Regions from separate parts of the Mesorhizobium sp. M0514 genome, predicted to be linked through region 2. Evidence: riboswitches for the same ligand, from Rfam matches in the RefSeq annotation. Region 2 holds a riboswitch; the other holds the start of a gene.
What was found. A riboswitch is a leader RNA that binds a small molecule or an ion and turns the genes downstream of it on or off. The one in region 2 is predicted to bind S-adenosylmethionine.
Positions count from the first base shown of each region.

Region 1 (8,502 bases), on a different contig from region 2:
AGGACCCCAAGACACTGATCACCAATATCGGCGTCGGCAAGCAGCAGTTGGTCGAGATCGCCAAGGCGCTGAGCAAGGACGTCAAGCTTTTGATCCTCGATGAGCCGACCGCGTCGCTCAGCGAGAAAGACAGCCAGGCGCTGCTCGATCTTCTGCTCGAATTCAAGCGACAAGGCATGACCTCGATCCTGATCTCGCACAAGCTCAACGAGATCAACCGGGTCGCCGACAAGGTAACCGTCATCCGTGACGGGCGCACCATCGAGACGCTGGCCAAGAAGGATATCTCCGAAGACCGCATCATCACCTCGATGGTCGGCCGTTCGCTCGACGACCGCTATCCGCCGCGCGAGCCCAAGATCGGCGAAGTCGTGTTCGAGGTGAAAAACTGGTCGGTCTATCACCCGCTCCATGCCGAGCGGCAGGTGATCAAGGGCATCGACCTCAATGTGCGCAAGGGCGAGGTGGTCGGCATCGCCGGGCTGATGGGCGCCGGCCGCACCGAATTCGCCATGAGCCTGTTCGGCCGCTCCTATGGCCGCCGCATCACCGGCGAAGTGCTGCTCAAGGGCAAGCCGGTCGATGTCTCCTCGGTAAGCAAGGCGGTCCAACACGGCATCGCCTATGTCACCGAGGACCGCAAGACCTACGGCCTCAACCTCATCGACCATATCAAGCATAACATTACGCTGGCCAATCTCGACGGCGTGTCGCGCCACAGCGTGATCGACGACATGCGCGAACTTGCGGTCGCCAACGACTATCGCAAGAAGACCAATATCCGTGCGTCAAGCGTCTATCAGATGACCGGCAATCTTTCCGGCGGCAACCAGCAGAAGGTGGTGCTGTCGAAATGGCTGTTTGCCGATCCTGACGTGCTGATCCTCGACGAGCCGACACGCGGCATCGATGTCGGCGCCAAGTATGAAATCTACACGATCATCGCGCGCCTTGCCTCGGAGGGTAAGGCGATCGTGGTCATCTCGTCGGAAATGCCGGAATTGCTGGGGATTACCGACCGCATCTACGTCATGAACGAAGGGCGCATGGTGGGCGAAATGCCGGCGGCGGAAGCAAGCCAGGAAAAGATAATGCGCGCCATCGTCCGGGGAGAAGGAAAAGCAGCATGAGCACCGAAAGCGCCCCCGCCCCGCAGGGCAACGTCGCCGACGAACAGCGCCCGCGCATCGCCGTCTCGGCGCTGGCGACGAATTTACGCGAATACGGACTGATCATAGCCCTGATCGTCATCATGCTGTTCTTCCAGTTCACCACGTCGGGGACGTTGTTCAAGCCGGTCAACCTCAGCAATCTGGTGCAGCAGAACTCCTTCATCATCGTGATGGCGCTGGGCATGCTGCTGGTGATCGTATCGGGCTATATCGACCTCAGCGTCGGATCGGTCGCCGGTTTCATTGGCGCGCTGGCGGCAAACATGATGGTCATCTGGCAACTCGGACCGCTGAGCAATCCCCTGGTGGTTTCGATCGTCTGCCTGGTCGCGGGTGGCCTGATCGGCGCCGCGCAAGGGTATTGGATCGCCTATCACCGGATACCGAGCTTCATTGTCACGCTGGCCGGAATGCTGATCTTCCGCGGCATTTGCCAGGCGTTGCTTGGCGGCGGCTCGTCGGTGGGTCCGCTTCCCGACGACTTCAAGATGCTCAGTTCCGGCTTCATCCCGGATGTGATCGGCCCACTGACGCTCGTCCCGCCGGTCGTGAACGCAGCCGGCAAGACCATCATGGGCAGCGGCGTGACCCTGCACATGACGACGGTCGTGCTGGGGCTGATCGCCGTGCTCGCCTATGCCTATTTCGGGGTCCGCACCCGGCGCAAACGAGAACGCCATGGTTATGAGGCCGAGCCCTTCACCCTGTTCGTCGTCAAGACGCTGGTCGCCAGCGCGCTGGCGCTGTTCCTGGTCTATGAGTTTGCCAGCTACCGCGGCCTGCCCGTGGTGCTGCTGGTCATGGGCGTGCTGATCACGCTGTTCGTCTTCGTCACCAAGCGCATGACCATCGGGAGGCGCATCTACGCCATGGGCGGCAATCCCAAGGCGGCGCAGCTGTCGGGCATCAACACCGAGCGGCTGACGCTGATGGTGTTCATCAATATGGGCGTGCTGTCGGCGCTTGGCGGCCTGATCATCGCGGCTCGTCTCGGCCAGGCGGTGCCGGCGGCGGGTCTCGGCTCGGAGCTCGATGTCATCGCCGCAGTGTTCATCGGCGGCGCCTCGGCGATGGGCGGCGTCGGCCAGGTTATCGGGGCGGTCGTCGGCGGCTTCATCATGGGCGTGATGAACAACGGCATGTCGATCATGGGCGTCAATGTCGACTGGCAGCAGGTGGTCAAAGGCCTGGTGCTGCTCGGCGCCGTGATCTTCGACGTCTACAACAAGAACAAGGCCTGACAAGCTTCAGGCGAGGCAAGCAGGAGGCATACGATCGCGGCGCAGCCGGCAAATTGTCGGCATAAGAAGTCCCCCGAGGGATCAAGCTCGCGAGCGCAATCCGGACGAAGAGTTCAACCCGTGGCGCGGCTAGGTCCGAGCCGCGCAGGTCAAGGTTTGCCAAGAGGCATCCAAGGCCAAGCACATGAGAGAGGATTTCATCATGCTAATCTCCCAGATCCTCGACGACGCCGAGACCATCCGCGTCGTCGCCCGCAATGGCGGCGGCAAGACCAGGATCATCAACGGCGCCCGCAGCGTCTATTCGCTGGCCCTGGAAGCCGCGCGCACCGGAACGGGCCTCGCCGCGCTGATCGAACGCAAGGGGTTCGGTGAAGCGATAGACCTCGACGCCATCTACAAGAAGGGCCGGCTGGAGTCGCCGATCAATCATCCCGATCCTGCGCATCTGCATCTGACCGGCACCGGCCTGACCCATCTCGGCTCGGCGGCGACACGCGATTCCATGCACAAGAAGCTCAGCGATGGCGGCGAGGAGCAGCTTACCGATTCCATGAAGATGTTCCGCATGGGGCTCGAAGGCGGCAAGCCGGCCAAGGGCCAGACCGGCGTGCAGCCGGAATGGTTCTACAAGGGCAACGGCACCATGGCGGTGGCGCCGGGCGCCGCACTGATGTCGCCGGCCTTTGCGCAGGACGCCGGCGAGGAGCCGGAAATCGCCGGCATCTATGTCATCGGCGACGACGGCGCGCCGTTCCGCGTCGGCTTCACGCTGTCGAACGAGTTTTCCGATCATGTTACCGAGCGGGTGAACTATCTGTTCCTGGCCCATTCCAAACTGCGCAACGCCTCGTTCGGGCCGGAAATCCTGATCGGCGACCTGCCGGCCGACGTCAGGGGCTCATCGCGAATCTATCGCGACAGCAATTTGCTGTGGGAAAAGCCGTTCCTGTCGGGCGAAGCGAACATGTCGCACACAATCGCCAATCTCGAACATCATCACTTCAAATATTCGGCCTTCCGCCAGCCGGGCGACGTGCATGTGCACATGTTCGGCACGGCGACGCTGTCCTTTGCCGACGGCATCAAGACTCAGGCCGGCGACGTTTTCGAGATCGAGGCCGCGGATTTCGGCCTGCCGCTGCGCAACCCGCTGGAGATTGAGCAGCCGGTTAAGGTGGCGGTGAAGGCGCTTTGAGGCAGCATCACAATTTGGGAGCCGGAAATGAACGGAATGCGGCTTGTCATTGTGTTCACGGGCGTGGCCCTGTTCCTGACCCAACCGTCGGTGGCCTTTAGCGCCGGCCAGTGCAGCCCGAAGTCCTATCGTGAAGCCCGTTTGGCGATGACGAGCCGTCTTCTAGCAACCGGCTATTCGAAAGCCCAGGTGAGCTTTCTGATGCGCAACACGGATCACATGACATCAGCGCTTCGCAGCGACAGGCTGAACAACAATGGCAAGGTCTGCGGCATCGACTCCGCCAAGGCCCATGTCCTCGGTTGCCTCGACAAGCAGTTGTTCCCCTTGAAGCGCGGCTCAAACGCTTCGCTCGACGAGGTCAAACTGACCGAAGGCTTTTTGGGGCAGGAAACGTTTGGCCGCACGCGAACTGCTGTTTATCGGCCATTTTCATGCCTGCCTTGGCGCCGCGAAATCGTATCTCTTTCGCGGCTGACGCCGGCGGACGGGACTCAATAGATATCGAAATCGAAATACTTGGCCTGGATCTTCTTGTAAGTGCCGTCGGCGACAATGGCGTCTATCGCCGCGTTGAGCTTGTCGCGAAGTGCCGTGTCCTCCAGGCGGACAGCGATGCCGGCTTGCGTCTCGGTGCCCTTGACGTCACCGACAAGCTTGCAGCAGCCGTCGCTCGCCTTCTTCAGCCAGTCCATCAGCACGAATTTGTCGGAGATGACGGCGTCGAGACGGCCGTTCTGCAAGTCGGTGATCGCCTCTTCCTGGGTGGGGTAGAGTTTCGCCTCGGCGCCGGCCTTGCCATAGGCGTCCTGCGCATAGTCGGCCTGGGTGGTCGAGGCCTGCGCGCCCACCGTCTTGCCGGCAAGGGCTGCCGGTTCGGTGGAAGTGAGGTCGCTGTCCTTGGGCGCCACCAGCGCCAGCGGCGTCGTGTAGTATTTGTTGGTGAAGGCGACCTGTTTCTTGCGCTCCTCGGTGATGCTCATCGAGGCGATGATGGCGTCGAACTTTTTCGCCTGCAGCGCCGGGATGATGCCGTCCCAGTCCTGGGTGACGATCTCGCACTCGACCTTCATCTGCGCACACAGCGCATTGGCAATGTCGATGTCGAAGCCCTCGATCTTGCCGTCCGCGGTGATGGTGTTGAAGGGCGGATAAGCGCCCTCGGTGCCGATCTTCAATTTCTCCTGCGCCTCAGCCAGCGAGCCGGCCGATATCACCAGCATGGCAGCGCCCGCTGCCGATATGATCCATCTTGAAATCTGCATTTTGGTTCCCCTTGCGCGCCGTTCTCTTGCCGGCCACCGAAAGGCAGCCAAGCATGGTGAGGCAGCGCAGGCAAGTATTTTGCCTGACGGTGATCGAAGGTTCAGCCGGCGGGGCGGAAATGCTTGGAGAGCTTGAGGCCTTGCGCCTGGTAATTCGAGCCGAGATCGGTGCCGTAAAGCGCCTGCGGCCGCTTCAGCATGTGTTCGTAGACCAGCCGGCCGACGATCTGGCCGTGGTCGAGGATGAACGGCACTTCGTGGCTGCGCACTTCGAGCACCGCCCGGCTGCCGGTGCCGCCTGAGGCCGAATGGCCGAAGCCCGGATCGAAGAAGCCGGCATAGTGAACACGGAATTCGCCAACCAGCGGATCGAAGGGCGTCATCTCGGCGGCGTAGAGCGGCGGCACGTGCACGGCTTCGCGGCTGACCAGGATGTAGAACTCGTCCGGGTCGAGCACCAGTTCGCCGGCGCCGCTCTTATAGAGCGGCTCCCAGAAATCGACGGCATCCTGGGCGGCGCGCTTGTCGACATCGACCAAGCCGGTGTGATGCTTGCCGCGATAGCCGACCAGGCCGTTCTGGTCGCCGTCAAGATCGATCGACAGCGCAATGCCGCCGCCGGAAATGTTGGGCGGCTCGGTCGCCACCAGCATCTCGGCGCGGTGCAATTCGTTCAGTTCTGCCTCCGACAACAGCGCGTTGCCAGTGCGAAAGCGGATCTGCGACAGCCTCGATCCGGCGCGTACGACGATCGGGAAGGTGCGTGGACTGACTTCGAGATAAAGCGGCCCGTGATAGCCGGGGGCGATCTTGTCGAACTCATGGCCGCGATCGGTCATCACCCGGGTGAAGATGTCGAGCCGGCCGGTCGAGCTCTTCGGGTTGGCCGAGGCCGACACGTTTGGGGGCAGCGCCAGGCTTTCGAGCAGCGGCACGATGTAGACGCAGCCGGTTTCCAGCACCGCGCCCTCGGCGAGACTGAATTCGTGCAATTTCAGCCGGTGAAGCTTGTCGGCCACCAGATGATCGGGACCCGGCAGGAAGGAGGCGCGCACGCGAAAAGCCTTGTCGCCGAGCCTGAGATCGAGGCTCGCCGGCTGCACCTGGTCGACATCGAGCGCGCGCGGCGACTTCAGCGCGCCGGACTGAAACAGCGCGGAAATGTCCTGATCGGGAAGAATGCCTGTCTGCCGCAAAAGGCTGGCTCCGCTCCAAGGTCGGTCTCTTTGTGGCAGGTTCTTGCCGCAAAACCGCTGGATATTATTGCGGAACCTGCCTGGTACAAACCTCTTAATGAAGCCGGCAATTGACGCAAGCGCAGGTGAGGTCTAAAGGGTGGTTATCCCGTGGTGATTTGGCCGGTCGGCTTGCAGCCACGTTAAACAAGTCGCTAAAGGACCGTCGGGCCGCAAGGCCATATGGACCGGTTGCGACTTTCGCGGCCGGTTTTTTTGTGTCTGGAACAAAAGCCATGAGCACCAAGAAGCGTAACTGGAAACCTCAGACCGCACTCGTGCACGGGGGAACGCTGCGTTCCCAGTTCGGCGAGACGTCCGAAGCGATGTACCTCACCCAAGGCTATGTCTACGAGACGGCGCAGGCTGCCGAGGCCCGTTTCAAGGGCGAGGAGCCGGGCTTCATCTATTCGCGCTATGCCAACCCTACCGTCGACATGTTCGAAAAGCGCATGTGCGCGCTGGAGGGTGCCGAAGATGCGCGCGCAACGGCGTCCGGCATGGCGGCGGTGACGGCAGCGCTCCTGTGCAGCGCCAAGGCCGGCGACCATATCGTTGCGGCGCGCGCGCTGTTCGGCTCCTGCCGCTGGGTGGTGGAGACGCTGGCGCCGAAATACGGCATCGAGGCAACGCTGGTCGACGGCACCGACATCGCCAACTGGGAAAAGGCGGTGCGGCCGAACACGAAACTGTTCTTCCTGGAAAGCCCGACCAATCCGACGCTGGAAGTGGTCGACATCGCAGCGGTGGCGGCGCTCGCCACCTCGATCGGCGCCAGGCTGATCGTCGACAATGTCTTTGCCACGCCCTTGCAGCAGAAGCCCTTGCAGCTCGGCGCCCATATCGTCGTCTACTCCGCGACCAAGCACATTGACGGCCAGGGACGCTGTCTCGGCGGCATCATCCTGTCGGACAAGAAATGGATCGACGAGAATTTGCACGACTATTTCCGCCACACCGGCCCGAGCCTGTCGCCGTTCAACGCCTGGACGCTGCTCAAGGGCCTGGAGACGCTGCCGGTTCGGGTGCGCCAGCAGACGGAAAGCGCGGCCAAGATCGCGGATTTCCTGGCAGGACGGCCGGAAATCGCCCGCGTCATCTATCCCGGCCGCGCCGACCACCCGCAGGCCGACATCGTCAAGAAGCAGATGACAGGCGGATCGACGCTGATCTGCCTCGACGTCAAGGGCGGCAAGCAGGCGGCCTTCGCCTTGCAGAACGCGCTCGACATCGTGCTGATCTCCAACAATCTCGGCGACGCCAAGAGCCTGATCACCCATCCGGCGACCACCACGCACAAGAACCTCAGCGACGAAGCTCGCGCCGAGCTTGGCATCGGGCCGGGAACGCTCAGGCTGTCGGTCGGTCTTGAGGATACGGACGATCTGCTGGAGGACGTTGCGCAGGCGCTGAAGGCAGCCGGATAGGCCGCGAGGCGTCACGCTCCCGACGAAACCTCTTCCAGTTCGGCCGTCTTGGTGCCGATGGTCATGATGTTGCCGCGCCAGTCGACGGCGCCGCTCAGCCAGCCGCGCGCCCAGATGGCGGGAAGCATCATGTCGCGCACCATCATCGCCGGGACCATGCGCAGCGACAGGTGCCAGCCCTTGGCCGCGGCCAGCGCGCATTCGGGAATGTAGGCCGCCGTCAGCACGGCCAACACCGTGGCCGGCAGGCTGATGCCGGCACTTGCGGCCGCCACCAGCGCCAACGCCAACGGCACGGCGACGCCGGTCAGGATCTCGGGTGCGAAAAACAGCGGGAAAGTGACGCGGCGCAACCGCGCCCAGCGCGCCTGACGCGACCAGATGTCGGCAAGTCGGCGCTGCCCCAGTAGTTGCTCGAAAGGCGAGGCAACGAGATTGACGCGCAGGCCCAGTCCGTTGACCAGCTTGGTTGCAGCAGCATCCTCGGCGATCTCGGCGGCCAGCGCGCGGATACCGCCATTGGTATCGAGCATCGGCTTGTTCCACAGCATGCTCTTGCCCTGGGCAAAGCCGAGGCCAAGCGCCTCGCCGGCATATTGCCAGCGCGCCTGCAGCGTGTTGAGGAACGCGCATTCGACCTCGGCCCAGAAGCCTTCCGGCCGCGAGCCGATCGGCGTCGAGCAGATAAGCCCGGTATTGGTACGCCAGGCCGCCATCAGGTGCTGGACGTAATCCCTAGGCATCAGCACGTTGGAATCCGCCAGAATAACCCAATGATTGCGCGCCGCTTCCCAGCCCTTGACGCAGTTGTTGAGCTTCGGGTTGCTGCTGACGCGGTCGTCGCCGATCAGCAGCCGGGCCGGCACGTTGGGAAACAGGACGATCGCCCTGTTTATCAGTTTGACGACGGGATCGTCGGCGTGAGCGACGCAGAAGATCAGTTCGTAGCGCGGCCAGTCGAGCG
Region 1 covers NZ_JAMYQZ010000001.1:49,825-58,326, forward strand. The annotation lists gene mmsA (multiple monosaccharide ABC transporter ATP-binding protein) at 1-1,130, shown strand, start outside; gene mmsB (multiple monosaccharide ABC transporter permease) at 1,127-2,413, shown strand; gene araD1 (AraD1 family protein) at 2,616-3,611, shown strand; gene NKI61_RS00260 (hypothetical protein) at 3,639-4,112, shown strand; gene NKI61_RS00265 (ABC transporter substrate-binding protein) at 4,106-4,876, opposite strand; gene NKI61_RS00270 (2'-deoxycytidine 5'-triphosphate deaminase) at 4,978-6,072, opposite strand; SAM riboswitch at 6,213-6,290, shown strand; gene NKI61_RS00275 (O-succinylhomoserine sulfhydrylase) at 6,348-7,538, shown strand; gene NKI61_RS00280 (ceramide glucosyltransferase) at 7,550-8,502, opposite strand, start outside.
Region 1: linked by a shared signal. The riboswitch ahead of NKI61_RS00275 (O-succinylhomoserine sulfhydrylase) and the one ahead of metX (homoserine O-acetyltransferase MetX) in region 2 are both predicted to bind S-adenosylmethionine.

Region 2 (8,502 bases):
CTTCCCTGGCGTAGGTGGTGTAGCTCTCGCCAAGACCGAGCTCCTTCGCCCGCGCCAGCGTGGCCGGGCTGCGCGTCGCGATGGCGACATGGCGGGCCAGGCCCTCGCGGCGGATGATGCGGGCCAGCGACGAGCCGATCAGGCCGATGCCGACCAGCGCGATCTTTTCAAACATCGGTGCTGTCATTGTTTCAGCTTTTCAGGAATGTCGTGAGGGCATCGATGACGCCGCGATTTGCTTCTTCGGTGCCGACGCTCATGCGCAGCGCATTGGGAAAGCCATAGCCGGTAACGCGCCGCAATATATAGCCGCGCTGGGTGAGGTAATCGTCCGCCGCCTCAGCCGAATGCCTCTTGTCGTCGGGAAAGTGGATGAGGACGAAATTGCCGACGCTGGGCGTCACGCGCAGCCCAAGCTTCGTCAGTTCTTCATTCAACCAGGTAAGCCAGGTCTCGTTGTGCAACGAACTGCGCTCGACATGGGCGCGGTCGCGGATGGCGGCAATGCCGGCCTCGATCGCTGTTGCGTTGACGTTGAAAGGGCCGCGGATGCGGTTGATGGCATCGACGATGTGCAGTGGGCCATACATCCAGCCGATGCGCGCGCCGCCAAGGCCGAGCTTGGAGAAGGTGCGGGTCATGACCACATTCTGCGCGCTGCCCGCCAGCTCGATACCTGCCTCATAGTCATTGCGCCTGACATACTCGGCATAGGCCGCGTCCAGCACCAGAAGCACGTTGCCTGGGAGCGCGGCATGCAGGCGGCGGACCTCCTGGAACGGCAGATAGGTGCCGGTCGGGTTGTTGGGATTGGCGAGGAAGATGATTTTGGTCCGCGGCGTCACCGCGGCCAGGATCGCGTCGACGTCGGCGCGCTCCTCGGTTTCCTTCACAGCAACCGGCTTGGCCCCCGCCGACTGAATGTAGATCTTGTAGACCATGAAGGCATGTTCGGTAAAAATCGCCTCATCGCCTGGCGCAAGATAGGTCTGCGCCAGCAGGCCAAGTATCTCGTCGGAACCGTTGGAGCAGATGATGTTTGCCGGGTTGAGGCCGTGCACCTCGGCGATCGCCTCGCGCAGCCGGCGGGCGGTGCCGTCGGGATAGACATCAAGCTTGCTGGCCACTTCGCGCGCGGCCTCGATCGCCTTCGGCGACGGGCCGAGCGGGTTCTCGTTCGACGACAATTTATGGACCTTGGCGACGCCGGCAGGTGCCGTGCTCTTGCCCGGTACATAGGCGTCGATGTCCATGATGCCCGCGCGGGGCGTCGGCCGTGCCTTGCCCGCTGTCTTGTCCATGTCGCAAATCCATCCAGAATGCCTCCGTCCGGAGGCCGCAGCGGAAATACAAGCCGTAGCCGCGAATGTCGAGAGGCGGGCATAGCTGGCCGTTGACGCCGGGCCGCACGAGTTCTAGAAGAACGCAACAGTTCCGTGGTGATTTGGCCGGTCGGCTTGCAGCCACGTTAAACAACTCGCTAAAGGGCCGTTTGCGTGACGTAACCGGCTTTGCGATCGCATTGCCGGTTTTTTATTGCCTGACGGCGGGCAAGGAGAGTCACATGGCCGCGCTCCGCGCTACAAAAACCAACAACGAGGCCGACAGCCCGTCGAGCCCGGTGTTGCGTTTTGGCCCTGACAAGCCGCTGAAGCTCGACGCCGGCACGCTTTTGTCGCCGTTCCAGATCGCCTACCAGACCTATGGCACCCTCAACGATGCCCGCACCAACGCCATCCTGGTCTGCCACGCGCTGACCGGCGACCAGCATGTCGCCAACACCAATCCGGTGACCGGCAAGCCCGGCTGGTGGGAAGTGCTGATCGGTCCCGGCAAGATCATCGACACCAACCGCTTCTTCGTCATCTGCTCCAACGTCATCGGCGGGTGCCTCGGCTCCACCGGTCCGGCCTCGACCAATCCCGCCACCGGCAAGCCCTACGGCCTCGACCTGCCAATCATCACCATCCGCGACATGGTGCGGGCGCAATTGATGCTGGTCGACCATTTCGGCATCGAAAAGCTGTTTTGCGTGCTCGGCGGCTCGATGGGCGGCATGCAGGTGCTGGAATGGGCATCGTGCTATTCCGAGCGCGTCTTCTCGGCCCTGCCGATCGCCACAGGCGCACGCCATTCCTCGCAGAACATCGCCTTCCACGAGGTCGGCCGGCAGGCCGTCATGGCCGATCCGGACTGGCATGGCGGCAAATATTTCGAGCACGGCAAGCGCCCGGAAAAGGGGCTCGCCGTGGCGCGCATGGCCGCCCACATCACCTATCTGTCGGAAGCCGCCCTGCATCGGAAATTCGGCCGCAATCTGCAGGACCGCGAAGCACTGACCTTCGGTTTCGACGCAGATTTCCAGATCGAAAGCTATCTGCGCCACCAGGGCATGACATTCGTCGACCGCTTCGACGCCAACTCCTACCTCTACATGACCCGTTCGATGGATTATTTCGACCTCGCCGCCGACCATGGCGGCCGGTTGGCAGATGCCTTTGCCGGGACCAAGACCCGCTTCTGCCTGGTGTCCTTCACCTCGGACTGGCTGTTCCCGACCGAGGAGAGCCGCTCGATCGTGCATGCGCTCAACGCCGCCGGCGCCTCCGTCTCCTTCGTCGAGATCGACACCGACCGCGGCCATGATGCCTTCCTGCTCGATGAACCCGAACTGTTTGCCGCCATCAAGGGCTTCATCGGCTCGGCGGCCCGCGCAAGGGGGCTCGCCTCATGAGCGTCAATGGCAGCCAGCGCGTCGACCTCGAAGTCGTGGCCAACCTGATACCGCCGCAGTCGCGGGTGCTCGATGTCGGCTCCGGCGACGGCCTGCTGCTCGAACTCCTGCAGGAGACCAAGCAGGTCGACGGCCGCGGGCTGGAGCTGTCGCAGCGCGGCGTCAATGAATGCGTGGCGCGCGGTCTCTCGGTCATCCAGGGCGATGCCGATACCGACCTCGAATTCTATCCGGACAAGGGTTTTGACTTCGTCGTCCTGTCTCAGACGCTGCAGGCGACCCGCAACCCGAAGCTGGTGCTCGACGAGCTGCTGCGAATCGGCAACCGCGCCATCGTCTCCTTCCCCAATTTCGGCCACTGGCGGGTGCGGCTGTCGCTGTTCGTCAATGGCCGGATGCCGGTGACCGCGGACCTGCCCTATTCCTGGTACGACACGCCCAACATCCATTTCTGCACCATCCGCGACTTCGTCAATCTGGTCGAGGAACTCGGCGCTTCGGTCGAGAAAGCCACCGCGCTCGACGGCAACGGCCAGAAGATCGGCCTGTCGATGCCATGGTGGTTCTGGAATTTCTTCGGCCAGCAAGCGGTGTTCTTGCTGAAGCGGTAGTTTGCCCCTATTCCAGCACGTCCGTCGCCTTGTGCGGGTGCTGAACGCCATCGGCGATGATCACATCGGCGTGGGAGTTGTCGGTGCGCAAGGCCAGAATCTCCCGATAGGCTGATGAATCGTACCAGCCCCACGCATGCGCCCTGTCCGGAAACTCGATGACGATCAGATGCCCGGGCCATTCGTTTTCGACCACGTCCATGTCGCCGCCGTGGACAAGGAAGCGGCCGCCGAACGGCTCCAATGTGGCGTCGATCCTCTGCAGATACTCGACAATCTGCGGGCCCATTGTGACTTGACGCATATGGGCGACGGCGTAGGCGGCCATGGCTGAACTCCCTGTGAGATCGAAGCCCGACGACCGGCTTCGTTGGCGCAATCTGCAGACATGATGGCCATCGGTCGATTACGTCTGGGGTAATCGGCCGGCTTACCGGCGTCCTGGCTCAACAGTTTGTGATGACATTGCCGCTGGTTTTTTGTAGCGTCGAATCGAATACCATCCCGGGGTAAGGCTTGGACGGCGACCATCAAAACCTCCGGCCTCCAGGCATTTCGGGGCACAATCGAAGCAACATGTCCAAGGCAACCGACCTCGCTCCGCTGATCTCGGTGATCACACCGACGCACAATCGCCGCAGCAAGGTGGTGCGCGCCGTGGAGAGCGTGCTGGCGCAGAATTTTCCCCGGTTCGAACACATTGTCGTCGATGACGGCTCGACCGACGGTACGGCAGCCGCACTTGCCGAAATCCGCGATCCACGGCTGATCTATGTTGGCTCGAAATGGCGCGGCGCCAATGCCGCCCGCAATGCCGGCATCGAGCGGGCGCAGGCGCCGGTGGTGACATTCCTCGATTCCGACGACGTCTATTTGCCGGATCGCCTGGCGCGGACGCTGGAGCAGTTCGACAACAATCCCTCGCTCGAAGTGCTGATCAGTTCCTTCGTGTCGCTGAAGGGCAATCGCCGCACCAACTGCGTCAACCGCGAGGCGCTGCTGAGCCGCGACTCGCTGGAGCGGGCCCTTGTCGCGCAGACCATCTTCATTGCCGGGTCGGCAATCACCGCCCGGCGCGAGTCGCTGCTGGCCATCGGCGGCTACGACAGTGACGTCACGCGCATGCAGGATCGCGAATTGTTGCTGCGCTTTGCCCGTCGCAGCGGCGCGCAGCTGTCCGAAGTGATCGACTGGAAAAAGTACAACTCGGAGAATTCGATCTCCGGTCGCCGGGACGGCTATGTCGAAGCCTATGCGAGCTTGATCGACAAGCACCCCTATATCGCCGACCGCTACCCCTACATTCCGCCTTACATGATCGCCCGGCAGCTCATCGCCGATGCACTCAAGGGCAGGGTTTCGCAGGCGTTCTCCGGCTATATGGCCAACCGGTCGTCGAAGGCGCTTGGCTATTCGCTGCCGCAGCTGTTGCGTGGCTATGTCGGCGGCCGGCGCTGGCGCCGCGATCTCTATGCCGAATTTCGCGACAAATACGGTGCACGGCCGGCCTGAAGTTTGCCGACAAGCCGCGCAGCGGCTTTCCCCTCCGAACTGCCTCAAACCTCATTTGTCGAGTTCCGGCAGATATGGGTCGGAATATAGCCGCCGGTCGCGTTCGCCCTGTAGGCAGTCCATGGGTGCGGCGGCATCGATCGGGACCACGGTCGCATCGGCGATGCCGCTCACCTCCAGGATCAGCTTGCGGCGTATGGCGGTGGCGAATTCCGAGGCCGCATAGATCGGCAACACGAAGGAGCCGGGCCCACCGGTGACGCAGTCGTCATAATACTGGTCGAGATGGCTGAAGGTCGGCGACGGGCTGATCAGGATCGGCAGGCCGTTGATGACGATGCCCTTGGCCACCGCCGCATCGCGTGTCGTGGCGACGGGCAGCCCGGTGTTGTTGGGACCGTCGCCGGAAATGTCGATGACGCTGCGTGGCGCATCGAACCCCGTGCCCTCGAACAGCCCGGCGCCGAAGGCAAGCGCACCGGAAATCGAGGTGCCGCGAAAGCTGCGGAACGGCCGCGCTTCTATTCTGTCGGCGAAGGCGTTGGCGCTCTCTGCGCTGTCGATCACCTGCCAGGCGATGACGCCATCCTCGCGCACGACGCCCGCCCATTCGAAATAGGCAAGCGCGATGCGCCCGGTGGTTCCCGAGCGCACGGCCTTGATGAAATCGGGATGCCTGAGCGCCTCGACATAGCCCGCGCGCTGCAGCGCGAACTCCCTCTCGTCCATCGACTGTGAGATGTCGACGGCCAGCACCAGTTCGACATCCACGGCAACGGCCGGGGCAGCCACGGGCGTGGTGCAGGCAAGGCAGGCAAGCAGGCTGAGCGCATCGAGCATGGCCGCACCACCGACGTTTCGACCCGTGAATCTTCGCCGCGATCGCGGCGAAATAAAGCCCCTTCTACTTTCGCCGCACGGCCGCTTTCGGCGGCGGGTCGATGGCGCCGGTCCTGACTCGGGCGGGTTTCAGTGGCGCAGCACCCGTATCCTTCACGATGTTCAATGCGCGTGGAAAGAAATGACCATTGTGCAGTCCGCGCCCGATGTTGAGGATCGCGGTTTCCGGCAGGCGTTTCTCCAGCATGGACAGTACCCTTCGCAGCGAAGGACCATCGAACGCGTCCATCGCTTCGTCGATGATCACCCATTTCGGCTGCCGCAAGGCCAGCCTGGCGAAGGCCAGCGACCGCTGTTCGTCATCGTTGAGTTCACGCTCCCAGCGTGCGGAACGGTCGAGCGAGGATGACAGCCGCTCGAGGCCGACCTCGGCCAGCACCGCCCCAAAATCAGCATCGCCAGCCGGCGCCGAGCCATTCGGATGCAGCACTTCGCGTAACGTGCCGGCAGGAAAATACGGAACACGCGGCACGAAAATCGGCGTTTCTCCGGCCGGCAAGCCGATCCGCCCGCTGCCCCAGGGCCAAAGGCCGGCAATGGCGCGGAAGAACAATGTCTTGCCGGCGCCTGGGTCGCCGGTGATCACGACGCGCTCACCGGGATGGATCTCGACATGGCTGTCTGAAAGTTTGGTGCAGCCCTCCGGCGAGGCCACTTGGAGCTTCTCGAAGGTCAGGCTGCCATTGGCGTTATCGCCGAATTCGATGCGCTTTTCCTTGTCGTGCAACACATCGGTTTCATCGAGCGCAATGCGGAAGTCGGCAACGCGCATCAGCGTGGCGCGCCAGTCGGCGATGCCGCCGATATTGTTGATGAACCAGCGCAGCGACGAGTGCACCTGGTTGAAGGCGCCGACCGCCATCATCAACCCGCCAAAGCTGATATCGCCTGAAAAATAGACCGGCGATGCCACAAGGATCGGCGCCACCACGGTGATCCAGCCATAGGTATCGGTCACCCAGGAAAGGTTGATCTGCGCTTTGTAGATGTTTCGCATCGCGCCCAGCACCGTGCCAAGGTCGATTTCGAGCCGTCTCTTGGCATCGGCTTCGCCGTGATAGAGCGCGATGGCGTCGACATTCTCGTTGACGCGCACCATCCCGGAACGCAGCTCGGCCTCGCGGGTGTAGCGGTCGCTGTTGAGGCGGATCAGCGGCCGCCCGACCAGCCAGCTCAGCCAGGAGGCGATGCCGGCATAGAGGAACGCGGCCCAGACCATGTAGCCCGGTATCGCCAGCGACCAGCCGTTGATGTGGAAGACGAAGCCCGACGAGAGTTGCCAAAGCACGCCGACGAACGACACCAGCAGGATGAAGGATTGCAGCAGGCCGACGCCGAGGTCCGTCGACAGATCGGACAGATGCGCGGCATCCTGCTGCATGCGCTGGTCGGGATTGACGCCGATGGCGCCGGCATTGGCGAGCCGGAAGGCCCGCGCCGGCCGCATCCATTGGTCGATCAGGTCGAGCGTCAGCGCCTCGCGCAGCTTCAGCCGGATCATCTGGTTGAGCCAGGTCTGAGCGATGTTGAGCAGGAGCAGCGTGCCGGCAATCACGGCAAAGATCATCAGCTGATGCAGGAAGGCCGCCATGTCGCGACGCGCCAGCGCATCGTAGAAAGGCTGGTTCCAGCGGTTGAGCAGAACCTGGCCGATCGACGTGGCGACGATGACCGCCATAATGCCGACCGACGTCCAGACCAGCCACTTGCGCACCGGTGAGCCTATCAGCGCCCGTTTGATCGTCGCCACCTGATCGCGCAGGCTGCTGGCTTCGACGGTTACCGGCTGAGCGTGGCGGACTTGTCCGGTTGATCAGCCATGCACGAGGTCCTTGCGTTCAGAAGCGTTGCTGAAACCAGATGGAGAGACTTGAAGGCATCCGCCGCTCAAACGGACCGCGAATGCATCTGCGACAGATAGGTGGGAAAAACCCACGCAACACCAGTTTTCATGATGATCACGAAGGTGTCACCTGACGCGTCGTCGATGTCACCCCTTCCGCCCGGCGGCCAAGCCGCGTCGCACCGTGCGGTGACAGTACCGGCACGAAGACACGGCGCGAGGCGCGCTGCGCGACCGGCACGCCCTGATAGAGCCGCTTCTGCGCCTCGACCACGATGACGCCGGAAAAGATCGGCCAGAACCGCCGGCCGGCGCGCTCCAGCACATTGTGGAACCGCATCATGAAGCGCCGCGGCGATGGCGGGAAGAACAGCGCGTCGGACCAGGAAGCCGGTGTGAAATTCGCCTCGCGGAGCAATTCTGTCAGCTGGCCGCGCGAGAACGGCCGGCCATTGCCGAACGGCGTGTGCTCGAACCGCGCCCAGACACCGCGCCGGTTGGGCACGACGATGACGACGCGCCCTGCCGGCGACAGCACCCGCCAGATCTCGTTCAGCGTCTCGCGCGGGTTTTCGACATGTTCGAGCGAATGCACGAGCAGCATGCGGTCGATGCAGGAATCGACCAGCGGCAATTCCTCGTCGAAGACCAGCGCCGTAGCCGTCGGCCCGTTCGCCGGCCAGACGACTGCGCCTTGCGTAGCAGGCATGAAGGCAAACACCCGCTCGGCATCGGTGCCGAACCGCTCCAGCCACGGCAAGGTATAGCCGAGCCCGACCAGCCGCTCATTGGGCACTGTTGCCCATATTGAGGACAGCGCCATGGTGATCGAGCGTTCAGCCAGGCGGCCGAGCGTGGTCGAATAGAAGGAGCGGAGATCGACGATATCGGAATGCATGCGC
Region 2 covers NZ_JAMYQZ010000021.1:68,628-77,129, reverse strand. The annotation lists gene NKI61_RS11610 (prephenate/arogenate dehydrogenase family protein) at 1-187, opposite strand, end outside; gene hisC (histidinol-phosphate transaminase) at 192-1,301, opposite strand; SAM riboswitch at 1,427-1,504, shown strand; gene metX (homoserine O-acetyltransferase MetX) at 1,565-2,734, shown strand; gene metW (methionine biosynthesis protein MetW) at 2,731-3,345, shown strand; gene NKI61_RS11590 (DUF1330 domain-containing protein) at 3,353-3,673, opposite strand; gene NKI61_RS11585 (glycosyltransferase family 2 protein) at 3,922-4,857, shown strand; gene NKI61_RS11580 (DUF1194 domain-containing protein) at 4,909-5,697, opposite strand; partial or broken gene NKI61_RS11575 (ABC transporter ATP-binding protein/permease) at 5,762-7,578, opposite strand; gene NKI61_RS11570 (class I SAM-dependent methyltransferase) at 7,716-8,498, opposite strand.